2 regions of the Micromonospora sp. NPDC049836 genome follow, and region 2 is predicted to be linked to the other one. Evidence: riboswitches for the same ligand, from Rfam matches in the RefSeq annotation. Region 2 holds a riboswitch; the other holds the start of a gene.
What was found. Region 2 has a riboswitch for thiamine pyrophosphate ahead of ACIBPB_RS11160 (ECF transporter S component). Riboswitches for the same ligand answer to the same signal wherever they lie in the genome.

Region 1 (8,555 bases), on a different contig from region 2:
CAGCACCACGCCCGACGGCAGCTCGCGAGCGCCCGACGAGATCGTGGCGGAGGCCGGCCCCGCCGGCCGTACCCGGCCGGCGGCTCCGCCCGTCGCGCGGGCGGCCATGCCGGGCGGCGCCGTCACAGCTCGGGCCGTCCGTCGTCGGGGGTGGAGGCCAGGGCGTGGAAACGACGGGGGATCCGCCCGGCCCCGTACGCCAGCCGCCCGGCCCGCACGGCGTGCCGCATCGCGGTGGCCATCGCCACCGGGTCGGCGGCCCGGGTCACCGCGCTGGCCAGCAGCACCCCGTCACAGCCCAGCTCCATGGCGAGCGCCGCGTCGGAGGCGGTGCCGATGCCGGCGTCGAGGATCACCGGCACGGCCACGGCCTGCCGGATCAGCCGGATGTGATGCGGGTTGCCCACGCCCAGCCCGGAGCCGATCGGCGCCCCCGCCGGCATCACCGCCGCGCAGCCCACGTCGGCCAGCCGCCGGGCCAGGACCGGATCGTCCGACGTGTACGGCAGCACGGTGAACCCGTCCGCCACCAGCTCCTCGGCGGCGCGCAGCAGCTCCACCCCGTCCGGCAGCAGCGTGCGCTCGTCGCCGATGACCTCGAGTTTCACCCAGTCGGTCGCGAACGCGTCGCGGGCCAGCCGGGCCACCTTCACCGCCTCGGCCGCGGTGTGGCAGCCCGCCGTGTTCGGCAGCAGCCGTACCCCGCACCGTTCCAGCAGGTCGAGCAGGCCACCGGCGCTGCCCGGCGCGGTGTCGACCCGGCGCAGCGCCAGGGTGACCAGTTCGGTGCCGGAGGCCCGGATCGCCTGTTCCAGCACGTGCAGGTTGGCCGCGCCGCCGGTGCCGAGGACGAGCCGGGAGCCGAGGGTGACCCCGCCGATCTCCAGGGGCATGCCGCTCACCCGCCCTGCGCGGCGCTGAGCACCTCGACCCGGTCACCGTCGCGCAGCACGGTGGCCGGCCAGCCGCCGCGGGGTACCACCTCGCCGTTGACCGCGACCGCGAGGCCACGCTCCTGGGTGGTGACCGCGCGGACCAGCTCGGCGACGGTGACGCCGACCGGCAGGTCCCGCCCCGCGCCGTTGACGATCAGTCGCACGTCTCCTCCTCGGTGTCGGATGGGGCCCGGACCGGTCCGGTCCGGCCGGCGAACCGGGCCGCGCCGAAGGGCGCGAGCAGCGGGTCCGGCTCGCCGGTGACGACCAGCTCGGCGACCAGGTCGGCGGTGACCGGGGTGAGCACGATGCCGTGCCGGTGGTGCCCGGTGGCGACGAGCACGCCGGGGCGGCCGGGCAGCGCCCCGATGATCGGCGCGTTGTCCGGCGTGCCGGGCCGCCACCCGGCCGCCGCCTCCACCAGCTCGTACTCGGCCAGTTCGGGGACCAGGTCGACGGCGGCGCGGAGCAGCCGCAGCACCGCCCCCGCGGTCACCACGGTGTCGGCGCGCTCCTCGACGGTCGCCCCGACCACCACCTCGCCGCTGTCCCGGGGCACCAGGTAGACCGGCTCGCCGTCGGCGTACCCCCGGATCACGTGCCGGAAGCCGGGCGGACCGCCACCGGGCGCGCGGAGCCGGAGCACCTGCCCCTTCACCGGCCGGACCGGGAGGCCGGTGAGCGCCGCCGCGCCGCAGCCGGCCGCCACCACGACGACCCGGGCGGCCAGCTCGGACAGCGCGCCGACCGCCGCCGGTCGCAGCACCGCGCCGGCCCGCTCGGCCGCCGTGCGCAGCGCGGCGACCAGCCGGCGCGGGTCGACCTGGTGGTCGCCGGGTGCGAGCGCGCCGCCGCGCACCCGGGGCGCCAGCGCCGGCTCGCGGTCCCGCAGCTCCGAGGGGCGCAGCGGCCTGATCGGCAGCCCCAGACCCTGCTGGTACGACCAGAGCCGGCCCGCCTCGGCCAGGTCGTCGGCGGTGAGCCCGACCACCAGGGTGCCGTCGGTGCGGTACCCGAGGTCGGCGCCGGCGGCCCCGGCCAGCTCGGCGGCGAAGCCGGGCCAGCGGGCGGCGGACTCGGTGAGCAGCCCGGTCAGCTCCCGCTCCCCGAAGTACGCCTCGGCGACCGGCGCCAGCATCCCGGCCGCCACCCGCGACGCGCCGGAGCCCGGCGCCGGGTCGTGCACGCTCACCCGCAGCCCGCGCTGCGCGCACCGCCACGCGATCGCCAGCCCCACCGGCCCCGCCCCGACCACCGCCACGTCGGCCTCGACGGTGCCCCGGCCGACGTCGCCGGTGCTGCCCGCGCCCCCGCTCAGCACGTCAACGCCCGGAGCAGCTCGGCCGTCGCCCCGGCCGGATCGGCGGCGGCCGACAGCGCCCCGACCACCGCCACCCCGTACGCCCCGGCGGCCCGCAGCGCCGGCACCGACGCGGCGGTCACCCCGCCGATCGCGATCACCGGCACGCTCACGGCCCCGGCGACCGCGCGGATCCCCGCGGGGCCGATCGGGTCGGGCAGCCCGGACTTGGTCGTGGTGGCGTAGCACGGCCCCACGCCGAGGTAGCTGGCCCCGGCGGCGACCGCCGCGGCGGCGGTGACCGGCTCCCGGGCTGTCGCGCCGAGCACGGCGGCGGCACCGAGCACCCGGCGGGCGGCGGGCACCGGCAGATCGTCCGCGCCCACGTGCCCGCCGTCGGCGGCCACCGCCAGCGCCACGTGCAGCCGGTCGTTGACCAGGCAGGTCGCCCCGTACGGCCGGCACAGCCCGGCCACCCGCCGGGCCAGCTCGTACGCCTCCCGGTCGGTGGCGTCGTCGGCCACCCGGACCTGGACCACCAGTTCGGCGCCGGCCACCGGCAGCGCGGCCCGCAGCACGCCGAGGGGGTCCCGACCGGGCCGGGTGTCGGTGATCAGATGCAGTCGCCCCAGGGACGGCACGGCAACACTCCTCCCTGCGCCGGCATTACCCGGATCAGGTTCAACGGTCGGGGGCTGTCAGCCCCCCTCTCAGCCCGGTCCGCACCGGGCTCCCGTGGGTCACTTGCGGCCTACCGTACGGCGTTCCCCGGCGATCCGCCAAGGGCGGGTGACACTTTTCCCACCCACCGTCCGGAGTGGAGGGCGGGGACGGCGAGTGACCTTCCGGTCACGTCATGCTGTCCGGATGCCCTCGCCTGCCCGCGTTCCGCGCCGGTTGTCGTTCCTGCCGTTCCGCGGCAGCGTCGCCGTCGCCGAGGGCCAGCTGACCTGGGCGATGGTGCGCGGGCCGGCCTGGCGGCGGCTGCTGCCCGATGTCTACGTGCACCGCGACGGCCACCGCCCGGACGACCACCGGATGTGGTGCGAGGCCGTCGCCCTGCGCCTGCCGCCCGGTGCCGCCGTCGCCGGGCGCAGCGCCGCGTACCTGTGGGGCGTCGACCTGCTCGAACCAGCCGCCCCGGTCACCGTGCTGCTGCCCCGGACGGCCCGGCTGCGCCCGCATCCCCGGGTACGCGTCGTCCGCTCGGTGCTGCCGGACAGCGACCGGACCCGGTTCGCCGGGCTACCGGTCACCACGGCCCTGCGCACCGCCTTCGACCTCGGCCGGCAGGCCCCACGCACGGACGCGCTGGTCGCCGTCGACGCGCTGCTGCACCGGCGGGTGGTCAAACTGACCGACCTCCGGGCGTACGCCGCGGCGCGGTCCGGCTGGCCGGGCACCAGGCTGCTCCGGGAGGTGCTGGCGCTCGCGGAGCCGCTGAGCGAATCTCCGATGGAGACCCGGCTCCGGCTGCTCCTGCTCGACGCCGGGCTCGGGCCGCTCGTCGCCCAGCACGACGTGCTCGACGCCCGGGGCCGCTTCGTCGGACGGGTGGACCTCGCCTGGCCGGCCCGCCGCGTCGCGGTCGAGTACGACGGCGACCACCACCGGGAACGCGCCCACTTCCGCCAGGACGTCGCCCGCCTCAACGCGCTCCGGGCGGCCGGCTGGCTGGTCCTCCGCTTCACCGCCGACGACGTGCTCCGCCACCCGCGCGCCACCGTCGCCCTGGTCCGCCAGGCCCTCGCCGAACGTGCCGCCACCGCACGCCACCCCTGACCCTGGCCGCCCGCCCCGCCGCGCGCCGCCGCTGAGCGGCACAGCGTCGCCGCCGGTGTCGCGCTGTGCGTACCCCGGGCCGCTCGGCGATGACGCCGATCTGGCCGGTCACCGCAGGCAGCGCGTGCGACCACCGACCACCAACCACGATGGACATCACGGCCCGCTGTGATGTCCACAGCGCTCACACCTCCCGTCTCGCCCGCCGCGTTTGCGCTCTGCCGCTTCGCGCCCCGCTCTGCTCAGCCGCCGCGCTGCTCAGCCGCCCGCGCTGCTCACCCGCCCGCTCTGCTCAGCCACCCGCTCTGCTCAGCCACCCGCTCTGCTCAGCCACCCGCTCTGCTCAGGCTCCCGCCCACGCCCTGCTCTGCGCCCGCTCAGTTCAGGCATCCGCCCACTCAGGCGTCCGGCCCCACGCCGTACCCCGTCCAGCGCCCAACCGGACGTCGTCGGTGGAACGCTATGGAGGTCAAAGAACGCTCTTGACCTCCATAGCGTTCCACCCGCTCCCGTGCCGTTCGGCCGCCGACCCGCTCAGCGTCCCGTCCCACGCGGCGCCCGGCCCAACGGGCCGACCGGAGGCAATCGGTGGATCACCATGGACGCCACAAGCGCGCCTTGGCGCCATCAGCGCCCAACCCGCCCGCCCGGTCCCCCCCGGCCACTCACGGCACCCACCGGGCCGGCCAACAGAGACCACCGGTGGAACACCATGGAGGTCAAAGAGCGCTTTTGACCTCCATGGTGTTCCACCGAGGCCGTCACTCGACGGCGTGCCCGGCCGGCGGCGGCCCAGCACCCAACTCGCAGAGCCCAGCGCCCGGTCCGTCGAGCGAAAGACCCCGCCGCGGGGTCAGCACCCGGGCCGTCGAACGAAAAGGCCAGCGACAGGGCCCACGCCCGGTCCGTCGGGCGAAGGACCCGCCCGCAGCAGAGCAGCACCCAACTCGCAGAGCCCAGCGCCCATTCGGTAGAGCGAGAGACCCGCCCGCAGGGCCGACGACCCCGCCCACAGCGCCAGTGAGCCCGTACGCCGAGGGTCGGGCCGCCCAGGAGCAACCGGCACGCAGGGCGCAACGGGCCCGGCCGGCGTGGCCCGGGGGTGGAAAGCAGGCTGCCCCGGTGCCGGAGACGGCACCGGGGCAGCGCTGAGCCCGGTCAGAGCAGGGCGTCGAGGGCGTCCAGGTCCTCGTCGGTGGGCTGCCAGGTGCCCGCCTCGGCGTTGGCGCGTACCTGCTCGGGGGTGGTGGCGCCGGCGATCACGGAGGTCACCGCCGGCCGGGCGGCCAACCCGCCGATGGCCACCTGGAGCATGCTGAGCCCGCGCTCGGCCGCGTACGCCTCAACCGCCTCGATGGTGTCCCAGTCGGCCGCGGCGAGCCGCTCGGCGTACCGGCCGCCACCGGCGAGCCGGCTGCCGGCCGGGGGCGTCTCGTTCCGCTTGTACTTGCCGGTGAGCAGCCCGTTGGCGAGCGGGAAGAACGGCAGCATGCCCAGGCCGAACCGCTCGCAGGCGGGGATGACCTCGGTCTCCACGCTCCGCTCCAGCAGCGAGTAGTGGTTCTGCGCGGAGACGAAGCGGGTACGGCCCTGGGACGACGCGGTCCAGTCGGCGTCGGCGATCTGCCAGCCGGCGAAGTTCGAGTTGCCGAGGTAGCGCACCTTGCCGGCGCGGACCAGGTCGTCCAGGGCGGCGAGGGTCTCGTCGATCGGCGTACCGGGGTCCGGCTCGTGCATCTGGTAGAGGTCGATGTGATCGGTGCCGAGGCGGCGCAGCGACGCCTCGACCGCGCGGGCGATGTACCGGCGGGCGCCCCGGGCGCCGTGGTCGGGGCCGTTGAGGCCGTGCATGTCCATGCCGAACTTGGTGGCGACCACCACGTCGTCCCGGCGCCCCTTCAGCGCCTCGCCCAGCAGTTCCTCGGAGCCGCCCTGCGGCTCGCCGTAGATGTCGGCGGTGTCGAAGAAGTTGATCCCGGCGTCGAGCGCGGCGTCGACCACCGCGCGGGTCCCGTCGCGGTCGAGCTTGCGGCCGAAGTTGTTGCAGCCGATGCCGACCACGGACACCACGAGCCCGGAGTCGCCCAACCGGCGATAGGTCATCTCAGTCACGAGATCCACCCTATGCCGCCCGCCACCAGGTCACCGCTCGAGCCCGCGGGCCGGCCCGGCTCGCCGGCTGAGCCGTCCCCGACATCAGGTCCGTAGCGACGCCGACAGGGCCTCGGCGGCGACCAGCACCACGCCCCACGACGACCAGCGCCACGCCCCGCGACGACCAGCGCCACGCCCCGCGACGACCAGCGCCACGCCCGGCGGCGACGCCGCGGCGGAGGCGCACCGAACGCCGGCGGGACCCGACCCCGCCGCCAGAACCCCACCCGCCGCCGGCGCGGAACCGGTCGACGAGCGCGCCGTCGGTCAGCGGACGTCCCAGACCGGCTCGGGCGTCTCGACCACCTCTCCGTCGCCGCGGAACAGCACGAACCGGTCGAACGAGCGGGTGAACCAGCGGTCGTGGGTCACCGCGACCACCGTCCCGTCGAAGGCCGCGAGTCCGGCTTCGAGCGCCTCGGCGGAGGCCAGGTCGAGGTTGTCGGTCGGCTCGTCGAGCAGCAGCAGGGTCGCCCCGGACAGCTCCAGCAGCAGCACCAGGAAGCGCGCCTGCTGCCCGCCGGAGAGCGTGCCGAAGCGCTGGTCGCCCTGGCCGGCCAGCTCGTACCGGGACAGCGCCGCCATGGCCGCGTGCCGGTCCATCCCGGCCCGGTGCTCGTCGCCCCGCCACAGGATGTCGACCAGCGTCCTGGCCATCAGCTCCGGCCGGTCGTGGGTCTGGGAGAAGTGGCCGGGCCGGACCCGGGCGCCGAGGCGGATCATCCCGTCGTGCGCGACGGGCGCCAGCTTCGCGGCCTCGGCCGGCACGCTGGCCGGGTCGGGGTCGGTGCCGCCGCGGGCCAGCAGCCGCAGGAAATGCGACTTTCCGGTCCCGTTGGCGCCGAGCACCGCCACCCGGTCGCCGTACCAGAGTTCCAGGTCGAAGGGGTAGGTCAGGCCGTCGAGTTCGAGCTGCTCGGCGATGACCGCGCGCTTCCCGGTCCGCCCGCCGCTCAGCCGCATCCGGATGTCCTGGTCCTTCGGGGGTACGGGCGGCGGCCCGGCCTCCTCGAACTTGCGCAACCGGGTCTGCGCGGCCTGGTAGCGGGAGGCCATGCCGTCGTTGTACGCGGCCTTCTGCTTGTACATGAGCATCAGCTCGCGCAGCTTCTGGTGCTCCTCGTCCCAGCGGCGACGCAGCTCGTCGAGGCGGGCGTGCCGGGCGACCCGCGCGGAGTGCCAGCTCGCGAAGCCACCCGGGTGCACCCAGGCGCTGCCGCCCTCGACGGCGACCACCCGGTCGGCGGTCTGTGCCAGCAGTTCCCGGTCGTGCGAGACGTAGAGCACGGACTTGCCGGACTCGCGCAGCCGGCCCTCCAGCCAGCGCTTGCCGGGCACGTCGAGGAAGTTGTCCGGCTCGTCGAGCAGCAGCACCTCGTCGGGGCCGCGGAGCAGCAGTTCCAGCGCGAACCGCTTCTGCTGGCCGCCGGAGAGGGTCCGCACCGGGCGGTCCCGGGCGGCGTCCCAGGGCAGGTCGAGCACGATGGTGGCCACCGTGTCGAAGAGCACCTCGACGTCGTACCCGCCGGCTTCGCCCCAGGCGGCCAGCGCGTCCGCGTACGCCAGTTGGGCCTTGCCGGCGGCGCTGCTGTACTTGCCGCGGACCTCGGCCGCCCGCATGGCCGCCTCGGTCTCGGCGAGCCGGCGGCCGGCGTCGCGCAGCGCCGGCGGGGCGAGCGACAGCGCCAGGTCGGCGAGGGTCGACTCGTCCCCGATCATGCCGATGAACTGGCGCATCACGCCGAGCCCGCCGGAGCGGGCGATGGCGCCGGTAGGCACCGGCAGGTCGCCGGCGACCATCCGCAGCAGGGTGGTCTTGCCGGCGCCGTTGGGGCCGACGAGGGCCACCTTGGCGCCCTCACCGACCCGGAACGACACCTCGGCGAAGAGCTCCCGGCCGTCCGGGAGGGTGTGCCCGACCCCTGCCACGTCCACGTATCCCACGCCGGCATCCTGCCCGAGAGGCGGGGGCGGGCGACACTCGTTTACCGGGTGACCCGCAGCACCCGGAAGCCCTTCTGGCTGGCGTGCCGGGCCACCTGCCAGCCCTGGTCGGTCAGCCAGCGGTGCAGCGAGTCGCCGCCGAGGTTCTTCGCGACGACCAGCCACGCCACCCCGTCCGGGGCGAGCCGGGGCAGCCAGTGCCGGAGCAGGTCGTGCAGCTCGGACTTGCCGATGTGGATGGGCGGGTTGGACCAGATCTGGGCGAAGGTGACCTCGGCCGGTACGTCGTCCGGAGCGACCGCCCGGACCCGCTCGGCCGCGCCCACCCGGGCGGCGTTCGCGGCGGTGAGTTGCCGGGCCCGCTCGTTGACGTCGACCGCCCAGACCGTGGCGGCCGGCGCGCTGGCGGCCAGGACGCAGGTGATGGGGCCGAAGCCGGA
Region 2 (8,555 bases):
CCGGGCCGAGTGCGCGGCCGAGGTGATCGCGACCAGCGGGTGCCCGCGCTCCTTGACGATGGCCGCGAACTCCACCATCGCCCCGTTGACGCCGGAGTTGGAGGCGAGCACGAAGACGTCCTGCGGGCGGACCGGGGCCAGCTCGTAGAGGCGGTGCGCCACGGCGGGCTCGCGTTCCAGTTTCGGGCCGAGCACGTCGGCCGGCTCCCCGCCGTACAGGACCAGGTCCCGCAGGGCGATCCGGTTGGTCGGGACCAGCCCACCGGCCCGGCCGGCGATCTCCATGGCGAGGGCCTCGGAGTGCCCGGTGCCGAACGCGTGCACCACCCCGCCGGCGCGCAACGATCCGCTGATCAGCTCGGCCGCCCGGGCCACGTTCTCCCGCTGCCCGGCGGCCACCCGCCCGATCGTCTCGGTCACCACCGCCAGGTACGCCTCGGCGCTCACGCTCATGCTTCCTCCGTCCGTCGGTTCCGGGCCAGCCAGTCCACCGCGAAGTCGACCGCCGCCCGCTGCCTCATCAACCGTCCCGTCCCGTCGCCGACCGGTCCGAGCCGCACCGCGCCGGTGGCCTCCAGGTCGACGCCGAGCCGGTCGAAGTCCTCCTCGTCGAGGCGTACGTCGTCCCACCACACCCAGTCCCGGCCGCCGTCGGCGGTGAGCACGGCCGCACCGCAACGCTCCCGGGGTGGCGCGGGTTGCCGGTACTCGGCCAGGTGCAGCGAGGTGTTGCTGCCGTGGTCCACGCCGAGCAGCAGCACGTCGGCGTCGAGTTCGTACAGCCGGGCCAGCGGGGAACGCTCGCCGAGCATGTCGGCCAGCGGGTGACCGGCCACGATCCGCTCGGCGGCCGGCCCGAGCGCGGCGAACGAGACGTACGGGTGCGCGCTGCGCCGGGCGCCCGGCCAGGTGCGGACCTGCTCCGCGAAGGCGCCCATGAACCGGCTCGGGGTGACCGCCGGATCGAAACCGGGTAGCTCCGCCCGGATCACCGGCCACCAGTCGGGCGGCACCGGCGGGTTGGTCCAGCCGGCCGGGTCGCTGTTCCCCGGGGTGTGGGTGGGCACCACGACCGTCCCGTCCGGGCCGAGCACGTCGCGCAGGGCGAGCAGCACGGCCTCCGGGCCGCCGCAGAGGAAACCCAGCGGGCGCAGCGCGGCGTGCACCAGGACCGTCCCGCCGGGGCGTACGCCGAGGGCGCGGAGCTGGGCGGCGAGCGACGCGCGGGTGTGCGGGCGGGTGTGCGGGCGGGCCGGCCCGGCGGTGGCGCTCACCGGCCGGCGCGGGCGAGGATCGCCTCGGCCAGCGGGGCCGGGGCCTCGTCGGGGATCCAGTGCGTCACGCCGGTCAGCGTCACGAAGCGGTAGTCGCCGGTCACGTGGCCGGCGCAGGCTTCGGCGGCGGTCCGGCCGATCGCGATGTCCCGGTCGCTCCAGACGAAGGTGGTCGGCACGTCCACCGGCCCGACGGCCTTCATGTCCGCGCCCGACATGGCCCGGTACCAGTTCAGCGCGGCGGTCAGCGCGCCCGGCTCCCGCATCGGGTCGGCGTAGCGGGCCACCCGGGCGGCGTCGCCGACCCCGGAGAGCATCCGGCGCAGGGTGGCGGCGTGCAGCGCGAGCAGCACCTTCTCCGCCTTGCCGGGCCGCCGGAACAGGGCGATGTAGGCGGAGCGGGCCTTCTGCCGCGGGTCGGTGGCGAGCGCGTGCCCCATCGCGGCCGGGTGCGGCACCGAGACCGCGGTGAGGGTGCGGACCCGCTCCGGGTGGGCCGCCGCCAGCCCCCACGCCACGATCGCGCCCCAGTCGTGGCCGACCAGGTGCGCGCGGGTCACCCCGAGCGCGTCGAGCACGGCGGCCGCGTCCGCCACCAGCTCCGGGATCCGGTACGCCTCGACGGCCGCCGGTCGCGCCCCGGGGGCGTAGCCCCGCTGGTCGAGGGCGTACGTGCGCAGCCCGGCGGCGTGCAGGGCGGGCACCACGTCGTCCCACTCGCCGGCGTGCTGCGGGAAGCCGTGCAGCAGCAGGACGGGGTCGCCGTCCTCGGGGCCGCCGGTGCGTACCTCGAACGTCAGACCTCGCGCCTCGACCCGCATGATCGCCACCCTACCCACCGGTCCACCCGGTGATCGCCCTGCTGGGCCGCGGGTGGGGGTCGGTGCTAGCGTCTGCGACGAGACAACTTCACATCCGACAGGGGAGCGCACAGCGCTGAGAGTGCGGGCCGGTGCCCGCAGACCCTCGAACCTGATCTGGGTAATGCCAGCGCAGGGAGTTCGGTCGACCTCCAGCCGCGCCGCCGTCCGGTGATCCGGGCGCGGCGTGCGTCTTCTCCTGGTTCGCCTGACGGAACTGGGAGCAACCATGGACAGCACCAACCGGTGGCGCACCATCGACATCGTCGTGGCCTCCGTGCTCGGGGTGGCCTTCGGCATCATCTTCTGGGCCTGGGGCCTGCTCTGGAACGGACCGGCGGACGCCATCCCGCTGCCCGGCCGCGCCGTCCTGTACGGCGTCTGGCTGGTGCCGGCCGTGCTGGGCGCGCTGGTCGTCCGGAAGCCGGGCGCGGCGCTCTTCACGCTCACCCTGGCCGCGCTGGTGTCAGTGGCGTTCGGCACGAGCTGGGGCTGGACGATCGTCGTGCAGGGTCCGCTGGAGGCGGCCGCCGCCGAACTGGCCTTCGCGCTGTTCGCGTACCGCAGCTACCGGCTGCCGGTGGCGCTGCTGGCGGCGACCTTCGCCGGCCTGGCCGCGTCGATCTACGACGTCTTCGTCTGGTACCCGGGCACCGCGTGGGGCAGCTTCCGCCTGCCGTACATCCTGCTCACCGCGGCCAGCTCGCTGGTGGTGGCCGGCCTGGGCGGCGTCGCCCTCACCCGGGCCCTGGCCAACACCGGTGTCCTGGACCGCTTCCCGGCCGGCCGGGAACGCGCCACCGTCTGACCGTCCCCCGTCGACCGCGTTGGGCAAGGAGTTTGCGTCGGCCGAGGCGATTCCGCGGACGCAAGCTCCTTGATCAACCAAGCTGGGGCCCGTACGGGCCGGAGGAGGGGTGCGGGGTGGGTGCGGTGAACCTGCGCGGGTTCGGGTGGCGGCACGCCGGCCGCAAGCAGTGGGCCGTACGCGGCGTCGACCTGCGCGTCGAGGCCGGCGAGCGGGTGCTGCTGCTGGGGCCGTCGGGGGCGGGCAAGAGCACCCTGCTCGCCGCCCTGGCCGGCCTGCTGCCCGAGGACTCCGGCGAGCAGGAGGGCACCGTCGAGATCGACGGGCTCGACCCGCGTAAGGCCCGGGAACGGGTCGGCATCGTCTTCCAGGACCCGGAGAGCCAGCTCGTGATGGCCCGCTGCGGCGACGACGTCGCGTTCGGGCTGGAGAACCGCGGGGTGCCCGCCGACGAGATCTGGCCCCGGGTCGACGAGGCGCTGCGCCGGGTCGGCTTCCCGTACCACCGGGACCGGCCCACCGCCGCGCTCTCCGGCGGCGAACAGCAGCGGCTCGCCCTGGCCGGTGCGCTGGCCCTGCGGCCGGGGCTGCTGCTGCTCGACGAGCCGACCGCCAACCTGGACCCGGCCGGCGCCACGCTGGTCCGGCGGGCCGTCGCGGACGCGCTCGACGCCGACACCACGCTGATCCTGGTCGAGCACCGGGTGGCCGAGGCGCTGCCCCTGGTCGACCGGGTGGTGGTGCTGGAGCCCGGCGGCGGGGTGCGGGCCGACGGCTCACCCGAGGCGGTCTTCGCCGCGCACGGCGACGCGCTGGCCGACGCCGGGGTCTGGGTGCCCGGCCGCCTCGTGCCGCCCCGGCGGGCCACCGCGACGCCCGGCGCGGTGCTGCTCACCGCCGACCGGCTCGGCCTGCCGCCCCGGCTGGCCCCCACCGACCTCGAGGTACGCGCCGGCGAGGCGCTCGCCGTCCTCGGCCCCAACGGCGCCGGCAAGTCCACCCTGGCCCTGCTGCTCGGCGGGCTGCTCCGCCCGGGCGCCGGCGCGGTCACCGCGAGCGAGGCGCTGGCCGGCCGGGACGCCGGCGCTCCCCCGCACCGCTGGCGGGCACCCGCCCTGGCCCGGCGGATCGGCTCGGTCTTCCAGGACCCGGAGCACCAGTTCGTCACCGGCAGCGTCCGCGACGAGCTGGCGCTCGGGCCGCGCCGCACCGGCCAGCCCGAGCCGGCCGTGGCGGCGACCGTGGACGCCCTGCTGGCTCGGCTGCGCCTGGACCGGCTGGCCGGGGCCAACCCGTACACCCTCTCCGGTGGTGAGGCGCGGCGGCTGAGCGTGGCGACCGCCCTGGCCACCGCGCCCCGCCTGCTGATCTGCGACGAGCCGACCTTCGGCCAGGACCGGCGCACCTGGCGGGAGCTGGTCGACCTCCTCGCCGAGCTGCGCGACGCCGGCCACGGCGTCGTGACGGTCACCCACGACCCGGACTTCGTGGCCGCGCTGGCCGACCGGACCGTCACCCTGGAGCGCCGATGAGCGCCGCCGCGGGATCCCCGGCCGCCGATCCACCGTGGCCGGGTCGACGCCCGGCGCGGCCCCGGTTCGACCGGGCCGTCGCCGGGGACCGGCGGGCGACCGGAGGCCGGCGGTGATCGGCGTCGAGCCGATCGCGGCGGCCGGGGCGCCGCTGGCCCGGCGCAACCCGGTGGCGAAGCTCACCGCCGCGCTGCTCTTCTCCCTCCTGCTGATCGCCACCCTGGACCCGGTCGCCCCGGCGATCGCCATCGGGATCGAGCTGGCGGTGCTGCCGCTGTTCGGCATCCGCCACCGGGTGCTCGCCCGGCGGGCCTGGCCGCTGCTCGCCGGTTCCGGCGGCATCCTGCTCACCCTGGTGCTCTTCGCCGCCGACCGGTCCGGCCCGGTGCTGCTCGCGGCCGGCCCGGTGCTGGTCACCCAGGGGGTGCTGGTCACCGCGCTGGGCCTGGTGCTGCGCATGCTCGCGGTGGCGCTGCCCGGGATCATCGTGTTCGCCACCACCGACGCGACCGACCTGGCCGACGCGCTGATCCAGAACGCGAAGGCGCCGGCCCGGTTCGCGCTCGGCGCGCTGGCCGCGTTCCGGCTGGTGCCGCTCCTCGAACAGGAATGGCGGATGATCAGCATGGCGCGCCGGGCCCGCGGCGTGGACGCCGGCCGCAACCCGGTGGCCAAGCTGCGGCTGTTCGCGTCGACGGCGTTCGCCCTGCTGGTCGGGGCGATCCGGCGCGGTACCCGGCTGGCCGTGGCGATGGACGCGCGCGGCTTCGACGCGGGCACCCCGCGCACGGTCGCCCGGCGGCAGCGCTTCACCCGGGCGGACACCCTGCTGGTGGTGGCCGCCGGGGCGCTGGGCGCCGCGGCGCTGGCGGTCAGCGTGCTGCTGGGCACCTTCCGCCCGCTGCTCGGCTGACCGCCGCCCGCCCACCACCCGCCGATGAGCCGCTACCTCGTGGAGCCCGGCGGCCCGCCACCGCAGCCACTCTCAGCGGACCGGCACCGAGGCAACCGCTGGCGGGCCGGCACACTCAAGCCCGATATGCCGCTGCGTCATATCGTTCGAAGCGCTGCACCGCCCCGCCCGGCACGCGCCGCGTCTCCGCGGCCGGACCGGCACCACCCGACCGGCACCACGGCAACCGCCGGCGGCCCGACATCCCCCAAACCGAATATGCCCACCAGGCATAAAGATGCCGCAGTGGCATATCGCCAGACAGCGCTGTGCCTTGCCGCCCGGCGCGGCAGATTGGTCGGCGCGGCCAGATTGGTCGGCGCGGCCAGGTCAGGCGAGGCAGCCAACCGTCCCGCGCAGCCGGACCAGGCCGCCCAGCCGAGTCAGGCGGCGCAGCCGAGTCGGGCGGCGCAGCCGAGTCGGGCGGCGCAACCAGAGTGGGGTGACGGGGTCGGGCGGCGCGGCCCGGACCGCGTGGCGTGCGGGCCGGGCCGCGAGGGGCGGGATCAGCTGCGCCGGAAGGCGTAGAACCGGGTCTGGCCGGCGCGCTGGCTGCGCCCGGCGAGGCGGGCGTCGCGCCCGGCCGGCGGGCCGGCCTTCGGCGGGGCCGGCTTCGCCGCCCCGGATGGCGTCGGCACGGCCACCGGCTCCGCCGGCGCCACGGTGAGGGCGTCGAGGTCCGTCGGGGTCACCTCCAGCAGAGACGGCGACGGCTTACGGGACTTCTTCGGACTGCGCTTGGCGGGCATCCGCGTACCTCCTGACTGTCGGGTGCCGGGGCGCGGCCCCGGCGCGAGGGCTCCGGCAGGTCCGATCAGGAAGACACCCGGCCGACGGCGGCGGGGAGAAGGATGCGGACGCCCGGAGCGGGACGGGTCCACGGCGCGTACGGCGGTGGACCGGGCTCGGCGGAAGGGCGTCAGTTACGCATGCCAGCAGGCTAACCGGCGGCCCGCCGCCGCGCACCCGAATTACCGGCCCGATCGAGGACATGCTGATCGCGTTCCCGATCACCCCGCTGGGCGTGGGTGAGTCCGTGGGTGACCTGGTCGGTCCGACCGCCACGAGGCCGCCGGTCCGGGAGTGACAGCACGGTCACCGGCCGTCGACGTCCCGGCCCGGGCCCGCGCGGACCGCGATACGGTCGCAGCACGGGCAGGTCGGACCGAAGGGTGGCGGTACGCATGGCAGAGCGGGCGACGGCGCAGATCGGGGTCACCGGCCTCGCGGTCATGGGCCGCAACCTGGCCCGGAACCTGGCCCGGAACGATTTCACCGTGGCGGTGCACAACCGCTCGCCCGAGCGCACCCGCAGCCTCGTCGCCGAGCACGGGGCCGAGGGCGCCTTCGTGCCGGCGGAGTCCATGGCCGACTTCGTCGCCTCGCTGCGACGCCCCCGCGCGGTGATCGTCATGGTGAAGGCGGGCGCCCCGACCGACGCGGTGATCGACGAACTGGTTCCCCTGCTCGACGCGGGGGACATCGTGGTCGACTGCGGCAACGCGCACTTCGTCGACACCCGCCGGAGGGAGGAGGCGCTGCGCGGACACGGGCTGCACTTCGTCGGCACCGGCGTCTCGGGCGGCGAGGAGGGCGCGTTGCACGGGCCCAGCATCATGCCGGGCGGCTCGGACGAGTCGTACCGGACGCTCGGCCCGATCTTCGAGAAGATCGCCGCGCAGGTCGACGGCACGCCGTGCTGCCGGCACATCGGCCCGGACGGGGCCGGCCACTTCGTCAAGATGGTGCACAACGGCATCGAGTACGCCGACATGCAGCTCATCGCCGAGGCGTACGACCTGTTGCGGGCCGGTCTGTCGGCGAGCCCGGCGGAGCTCGCGGAGATCTTCCGGCAGTGGAACGGCGGCGAGCTGGAGTCCTTCCTCATCGAGATCACCGCCGACGTGCTGGCGCACACCGACGCCGCGACCGGCCGCCCGTTCGTGGACATCGTGCTCGACCAGGCCGAGCAGAAGGGCACCGGCCGGTGGACGGTGCAGAGCGCCCTGGACCTGGGCATCCCGATCACCGGCATCGCCGAGGCCACGTTCGCCCGGTCGCTGTCCGGGCACGCCGACCAGCGGGCCGCCGCCCGCCGCGCGTTCCCCGACGCCGGCGAGAAGTGGCAGGTCGACGACCGGGAGCGCTTCGTCGAGGACGTCCGGCGCGCACTGCTGGCCAGCAAGATCGTCGCGTACGCGCAGGGCTTCGACCAGATCCGGGCCGGCAGCCGGGAGTACGACTGGGGCATCGACCTGGGCGGCACCGCCACCATCTGGCGGGGCGGCTGCATCATCCGGGCCCGCTTCCTGGACCGCATCCGGGCCGCGTACGACGCGGAGCCGGAGCTGTCCACGCTGCTGGTCGCCCCGTGGTTCGCCGAGCAGGTCAGCGCCGGGGTGCCGGCCTGGCGGCGGGTGGTGGCCGACGCGGCCCGGGCGGGCGTGCCGGCCCCGGCCTTCTCGTCGTCGCTGGCCTGGTTCGACGCGCTGCGCGCCGAGCGGCTGCCGGCCGCGCTGATCCAGGGCCTGCGGGACAACTTCGGGGCGCACACCTACCACCGGGTGGACCGGGAGGGGGCGTTCCACACGCTCTGGGCCGGCGACCGCTCCGAAGTGCCGGCGTGAGCGCCGGTCAGGCGCCGCTGATGGTGGCGTGCATCTCCCAGACCAGGATCTCCGCCGGCTCGGCGGCGACCACCCGCTGTCCACCGGTCATCGTGATCCGCGCCGCGTCCCCCTCCTCCAGCCGCCCCGCGCCCTCCAGGGTCACCGCGCCGCTGGGCACGTAGAGGTGCAGGTACGGCGCGTCGGGGAGGTCGACCTCGTCGCCGGGGGCGAGCCGGGCGGCGTGCAGGGTCGCGTAGCGGTTGCGGATCCGGATGGCGGACGCGCCGTCGTACCGGTCCATGCCGGAGGCGACCGGGACCAGCCCGCCGCGGAGCAGCTCGTCGCCGATCTCCAGCTGCTCGTAGCCGGGGTCAACGCCCTCCTCGTCGGGCAGCACCCACATCTGCACGAAGTGGACCGGGTCCCGGTGCGGGGCGGTGTTGTCCAACCGCCAGGAGTCGTTCTTCTCCGAGTGCAGGATGCCGGTGCCGGCGCTCATCCGCTGGGCCAGGCCGGGGTA

Region 1: another riboswitch for thiamine pyrophosphate. It lies ahead of thiE (thiamine phosphate synthase); the one in region 2 lies ahead of ACIBPB_RS11160 (ECF transporter S component).

Annotation. Positions count from the first base shown of each region.
Region 1 covers NZ_JBITLH010000005.1:347,720-356,274, reverse strand. The annotation lists gene ACIBPB_RS16375 (thiazole synthase) at 123-902, opposite strand; gene thiS (sulfur carrier protein ThiS) at 899-1,099, opposite strand; gene thiO (glycine oxidase ThiO) at 1,090-2,256, opposite strand; gene thiE (thiamine phosphate synthase) at 2,250-2,876, opposite strand; TPP riboswitch at 2,871-2,981, opposite strand; gene ACIBPB_RS16355 (DUF559 domain-containing protein) at 3,103-4,017, shown strand; gene ACIBPB_RS16350 (aldo/keto reductase) at 5,176-6,138, opposite strand; gene ACIBPB_RS16345 (ABC-F family ATP-binding cassette domain-containing protein) at 6,439-8,115, opposite strand; gene ACIBPB_RS16340 (methyltransferase) at 8,157-8,555, opposite strand, start outside.
Region 2 covers NZ_JBITLH010000003.1:706,724-715,278, forward strand. The annotation lists gene ACIBPB_RS11145 (sugar isomerase domain-containing protein) at 1-453, opposite strand, end outside; gene ACIBPB_RS11150 (aminoglycoside N(3)-acetyltransferase) at 450-1,274, opposite strand; gene ACIBPB_RS11155 (alpha/beta fold hydrolase) at 1,271-2,095, opposite strand; TPP riboswitch at 2,185-2,291, shown strand; gene ACIBPB_RS11160 (ECF transporter S component) at 2,364-2,942, shown strand; gene ACIBPB_RS11165 (ABC transporter ATP-binding protein) at 3,059-4,474, shown strand; gene ACIBPB_RS11170 (energy-coupling factor transporter transmembrane component T family protein) at 4,587-5,387, shown strand; gene ACIBPB_RS11175 (hypothetical protein) at 5,933-6,175, opposite strand; gene gndA (NADP-dependent phosphogluconate dehydrogenase) at 6,611-8,053, shown strand; gene ACIBPB_RS11185 (pirin family protein) at 8,061-8,555, opposite strand, start outside.